2 regions of the Halobacillus sp. ABD4_316 genome follow, and region 1 is predicted to be linked to the other one. Evidence: riboswitches for the same ligand, from Rfam matches in the RefSeq annotation. Region 1 holds a riboswitch; the other holds the start of a gene.
The links. Region 1 has a riboswitch for S-adenosylmethionine ahead of metK (methionine adenosyltransferase). Riboswitches for the same ligand answer to the same signal wherever they lie in the genome.
Positions count from the first base shown of each region.

Region 2: linked by a shared signal. The riboswitch ahead of ACXAJH_RS03900 (methionine ABC transporter ATP-binding protein) and the one ahead of metK (methionine adenosyltransferase) in region 1 are both predicted to bind S-adenosylmethionine.

Region 1 is NZ_JBSWZA010000002.1:1,103,579-1,106,735, forward strand. Features, by position in the region: gene pckA (phosphoenolpyruvate carboxykinase (ATP)) at 1-1,351, opposite strand, end outside; SAM riboswitch class I at 1,602-1,708, shown strand; gene metK (methionine adenosyltransferase) at 1,937-3,133, shown strand.
Region 2 is NZ_JBSWZA010000001.1:717,999-721,155, forward strand. Features, by position in the region: gene ACXAJH_RS03895 (methionine ABC transporter permease) at 1-590, opposite strand, end outside; gene ACXAJH_RS03900 (methionine ABC transporter ATP-binding protein) at 547-1,590, opposite strand; SAM riboswitch class I at 1,665-1,766, opposite strand; gene ACXAJH_RS03905 (carboxymuconolactone decarboxylase family protein) at 1,943-2,290, shown strand; gene ACXAJH_RS03910 (iron-containing alcohol dehydrogenase family protein) at 2,388-3,157, shown strand, end outside.

The DNA.
Region 1 (3,157 bases):
CGGCATGGATCATGGAACGCGTGTAACTCAGTTTGATACGCTCGCCTTCTCCGTAGGCTCCCCCTGACCAGCCTGTATTGACAAGGAAGACGTCCGTATTGAACTGGTCTATTTTCTCTCCGAGCATTTCAGCATATGCTGATGGAGCAAGCGGAAGGAAAGGGGAGCCGAAGCAGGCGGAGAAAGTCGCTTCCGGCTTGGTAATCCCTCTCTCTGTTCCAGCCAGTTTACTCGTATAGCCGCTTAGAAAATGGTACATCGCCTGTTCTTTTGTTAAACGGCTGATTGGTGGGAGGACTCCCGTGGCATCAGCTGTCAAGAAAATGATGGCATTTGGGTGGCCGGCAATACTTGGCTGGACTGTATTATCAATGTGATCCAGTGGGTAGGCGGCCCGTGTATTTTCCGTCAGGCTCGTATCGTCATAATCCGGCGCGTGCGAATCCGGCTGAAGGACGACGTTTTCCAAAACCGAGCCGAAATGAATGGCATCATAGATCTGCGGTTCTTTTTCTTTGGACAGGTTGATGCACTTCGCATAGCATCCCCCTTCAATGTTAAAGACACCGTAGGGGGACCAGGCGTGCTCATCGTCCCCGATCAGGCGGCGCTGAGGATCAGCGGACAGAGTCGTTTTTCCTGTGCCCGACAGACCGAAGAACAGAGCAACGTCGCCTTCTTTGCCGATGTTGGCCGAGCAGTGCATCGGAAGGACGTTCTTTTCCGGAAGCAGGTAGTTCATGACGGAGAAGATGGACTTCTTGATTTCCCCTGCGTATTCTGTTCCTCCGATGAGGACAACGCGGTGTTTAAACGAAACCATGATGAACGCTTCGGAATTCGTACCATCCACGTCAGGATCTGCTTTGAAGGTTGGAGCAGATATGACAGTGAACTCTGTGTCATGCTCCTCCAATTCGGATGCCTCCGGCCGGATGAACATTTGGCGGGCGAATAAGTTGTGCCAGGCGAATTCTGTAAGAACCTGCATAGGAAGGCGGTAGCGCTCATCCGCTCCTGCAAAACCTTTGAAGACGAATAACTCCCTGCGGTCTTTCAAATAATCGAGCACTTTATGGTATAATTTCACAAACGTATCATCGTCAATAGGCTGGTTCACAGCACCCCATTCGACTTTATCTTCGGTTACGTCGTCACGGACAATGAATTTGTCCTTTGGTGAGCGTCCCGTATAGGTACCTGTCGTAGCCTGAACGGCCCCTTTTTCCGTTAGTGTACCTTCATTGCGGTATAAAATCTTTTCCACTAAATGTGGAACAGATAATTGGTGGTGGACATGGTCCTGGGAAAGTAGAAGATTAAGTTCTGACAGTTGGTTTATTGTACTCATATGCATCGTCCCGCCTTTGCAGTTTAATAATGTGAGATTAGTATAACACATTTATTTTAATCGTCCATACTATTCAGTGGATTGTGGGAAAGTTTTCAACACTGCCATATTTCATGGCTGTTATTATCCTATGATGGTTTGAACAGAACGTTTATCCAGGTTGAATCTGGATGGAAGGGGTGCGTCGAAACCCGATGAATCCAATTGACATTAAACACGCTTTTCGATACGATAGCTGAGAACGGAAACTCTCTTATCCAGAGTTGGTGGAGGGACAGGCCCTTTGAAACCCAGCAACCGTCCGCAGGGACATGGTGCTAACCTGAAGCAAGGAGTCAGCTCCTTGGACGATAAGAGCGAAAGGAAGCAGCCCCTTTCCTCGGTATAGGAAGGGTTTTTTCTTTTTATAAGAAGGAAATGTCCATGACCAGGCCTTGCCGCCTGTTTATTATTTCTGACTGAGAACGTGCACGAAAACGTTTTCGGATCCAGGATGACACTATGAAATGAACTTATGTTTTTCTACACATACTGGTAAAGAGTTCCGTCTAATACTTTGTACTTACAGAAGGAGGAGTTTTTAGAATGCCAGCGAACCGCCGGTTATTCACATCAGAATCCGTGACAGAAGGTCATCCGGACAAAATCTGTGACGCTATTTCTGATGCTATTTTAGATGAAATTTTAAAAAACGACCCGAATGCAAGGGTGGCATGTGAGACAACAGTAACTACGGGACTTGTCCTGGTTTCCGGTGAAATCAGTACGAATACCTATGTTGATATTCCATCGATCGTGCGCCAGACGATTAAAGATATTGGATATACACGAGCAAAATACGGCTTTGATGCAGATACATGTGCCGTTTTGACGGCTATTGATGAGCAGTCCCCGGATATCGCAGGGGGAGTGGATGTTGCGCTTGAATCCCGTGAAGGGAAAATGAGCGATGATGAAATAGAAGCCATCGGTGCCGGTGACCAGGGACTGATGTTCGGCTTTGCCAACAATGAAACGCCCGAATTGATGCCGCTGCCTATTTCTCTTGCCCACAAACTTTCCAAGCGTCTTTCTGATGTCCGCAAAGACGGAACACTCGATTACCTTCGTCCTGACGGCAAGACGCAGGTAACGATTGAATATGATGAAAATGATCAGCCGGTCCGCGTGGATACGATTGTTATTTCGACGCAGCACGCTGAAGAAGTCACGCTCGAACAGATCCAGAAGGATTTGAAAGAGCAGGTGATCGGGCCCGTTGTACCGGAAGGCTATATTGATGATGAAACCAAATACTTTATCAATCCGACCGGGCGTTTTGTAATCGGAGGTCCTCAAGGGGACGCCGGTTTAACAGGACGTAAGATCATCGTAGATACGTACGGTGGATATGCGCGTCACGGTGGTGGTGCCTTCAGTGGGAAGGATGCGACCAAAGTGGACCGTTCTGCTGCATACGCGGCTCGTTATGTTGCGAAAAACATCGTAGCTGCAGGTCTTGCGGATACAGTGGAAGTCCAGCTCGCCTATGCAATCGGGGTGGCCCAGCCGGTTTCCATTTCCATCAATACCAGCGGGTCCGGCAAAGTGTCGGAAGAAAAGCTGGTGGACGCTGTGCGTGACTTGTTTGACCTCCGTCCTGCTGGAATCATTAAAATGCTCGATCTTCGTAAACCTATTTACCGTGATACGTCTGCCTACGGCCATTTTGGACGGACAGATGTTGAGTTTCCATGGGAACGTACGGATAAAGCGGAAGAGCTCAGCGGTCGTTTTCAATAAAAAAAAGCTGTTTCCTTGTTGGAG
Region 2 (3,157 bases), on a different contig from region 1:
ACCGTTGTAAACATGACGAAATTATCATAACGGTAATACCCGTACCGGATGGCGAGGTCGCCGATCCCTCCACCGCCAATTGCGCCGGCCATTGCGGAATACCCGATCAAGCTGATGGCTGTTATCGTTAAACCACTGATCAAGCCCGGCTTGATTTCAGGAAAAATGATATCTTTAATAATCAGCCATGGGGAAGCCCCACATGCGATAGCCGCTTCTATGACGCCTTTATCAATATCCCTGGCGGATGATTCTACAATTCTTGCATAAAAAGGAATCGCTGCGGCCGATAAAGCAACGGAGGCGGCAATCGGTCCTGTTGTCGTACCTAAAAGAAAATTAGTAAATGGGAATAAAAACACAAGCAGGATGATAAATGGAATGGAACGGACAAGGTTTACAAAAATGCCCACAGCTCCTTTGATCCATTTGTTTTCCAAAAAGAAGTCACGGTCGGTAACAAATAGCAGCAACCCCAGAGGCAGACCGGCGATAACGGCTACGCCAAGTCCGATCCCTACCATGATCAATGTTTCCATAAATGATTTATTCAGCTCGGGCCACAGGTTGATCAGCTGATCGATCATGATTCAGCACCTCCACTTCATCCAGTATCGTTTTCAGATTTTCCACAGCTCTCCCGACTTCCTGCGGGTCACCGGTTAATTCCATAACAAATGTACCGAGGGCTTTTTCCTGTATATAATCCACATTTCCATGCAGGATGTTTCCCTTGATTTTATAGTTCTGAAGCAGATCCGACACAACCGTATCTCCCGCCTGTCCGCCGGTAAACTTCATCTGGACAATGGTGCCGCGGCTGTTTTTCAGCAGTTCTTCCGGAACATGGAAATCGATCACTGTTCGAATAAACCGCTTTGTCAAAGCATTTTGAGGAGAGGCGAAAATTTCGTAGGCCGCCCCCTGTTCTACCACTTTTCCTTCTTCCATGACCGCACAACGGTCGCAGATTTCTTTCACCACTTCCATTTCGTGTGTAATCAATACAATGGTCAGTCCAAGCTCCCGGTTGATTTTCTTTAATAGTTTCAGGATCGACTGTGTCGTGTTCGGATCGAGTGCGGAAGTTGCTTCATCGCACAGCAGCACTTTAGGATCGTTGGCCAGTGCCCGGGCAATACTGACCCGCTGCTTCTGCCCTCCACTCAATTGAGCGGGGTACTGATCGGCTTTATCGCTAAGACCTACAAGTTCCAACAGACGCCTGGCACGATCATTGCGCTCCTGTTTTGGTTTACCGGCCGCTTTCAAAGCAAAGGCCACGTTCTCCAAAACCGTTTTCCCCATAGCAAGGTGGAACCCCTGGAAAATCATGCCGATGGACTGTCGTGCTTTTCTAAGGTCCTTTTTGGAGAGAGAAAGCAGATCGATCCCATCGATATAAACCTCTCCTGATGTCGGGCGTTCCAATATGTTCATGCATCGGAGGAGTGTACTCTTACCAGCTCCACTGTATCCGACGATTCCATAGATTTCCCCCTCCTGAATATCGAGAGAAACCTTGTCCACCCCGATCACCTGTTTTTTCTTGGATGTGTAAATTTTACTGAGCTCCTGGATGGAAATCATAACCGTCCTCCTTTACCTAATAAAAAAACTCTCTTCCTTATCAAGAAGAGAGTTTCGCATAACTATCAGCCAAACTCTTATCTCCCGGAATATCATTCCGGCGGATTTAGCACCACTCCACATGGAAGGTTGCTGTGACGTCTACGGGCCTTTCCCTCAGTCACTCTTGATAAGAATTAGTTGTTGCTATTCGTTTATGATTTACAACTTTAACGCATCATTCTGCATTTGTAAACAATTTTCCCAACATTTCATTAATGGACAGGGATGTGCCGGGAAGCCTATTACGTTGTTTAAGTGACTGGAAGAGGAAGGAATAAAAGGAATAACAAAGAAAAGGGAGAGTGAAAGAATGAACAAACAAGGAGAAGACCTGCTTAAAGAATATAGAAATGGCATTGAAACCCTGACCGAACACCTGCCGGAGGCCACAAAAGAATACAATCACTTTACCGGCTCGTTCTTTGAAGACGGAGAACTCAGCAAAGGTACCAAGCACTTAATGGCTCTTGCCATCAGTGTGAAAGATGGAGATGAAGCCAGTATTGCCTATCACATGGATCAGTGCGTCGAAGCAGATTGTTCGGACAAGGAAATTTATGAAACGATGGGTGTATCAGCTGCTTACGGCGGGGGCTCTGCCATGAGTCAGGCCGTCACCACAGGTCTGAACATTCTTCAGGAATTCCGAAACCGTTAAGCTGCAAAACCGGGGGGCCTGCTCCCGGTTTTGTTATTGACATATTATTCTGTCATCTGGATAATGATGGCTATATCATTACCAGAGGTGATCAACCATGAAAAACGTAACTGTACAAGGAGCACCTGCGATTTATAAAGCTGAGCCTGGAATTTTAAGGAATATACCGGAATTGTTGGAAAACCAGGCCTTTGCAAAAGCAGGAATCATTCACGGTGAGCAGTCGTGGAAGGCTGCTCAGCCCTATTTTCCAAAGCTGACGATGCCGGTCCAATCGGAAGCCTATAACGGGGAGTGCTCCCATAAAGAGGTCATGCGTCTCAGTGAAGCCCTGCGGGACTGTGACGTCTTGATCAGCATCGGAGGCGGAAAGGTCCTTGATCTCGGAAAAGCCTGTGCCGATCAATTGAATATTCCAGTCGTGCTCATTCCTACACTAGCCTCAAACTGCGCACCTTGGACGCCGCTCAGTGTGTTTTACGATGATGAAGGGAATTTTGAGGAATACATTATTTATCCACGTAGTACATGGATGCTGCTTGTAGAGCCTGATCTGCTCGTTCGTGCCCCGGAACCTTATCTCAGGGCCGGCATCGGCGATACGCTCGCCAAATGGTATGAAGCGGATGTTCTCACGAGGTCTCTCGCCTCCAAACCGATTTCCGTAGACATTGCGCTGCACGCGGCCGGATTATGCAGGGATGTTCTCATACAAGATGGTACAGAAGCTGTGGAAGCCGTTCGTCAGCAAGCCGTCATACCTGCCCTCATGAGAGTTGTGGAAACCATTATTATGGCTGGCGGTATGGTCGGTGGATACGGGGATAGTTATGGAAGAATCGCCGGAGCCCATTCAATCCATAACGG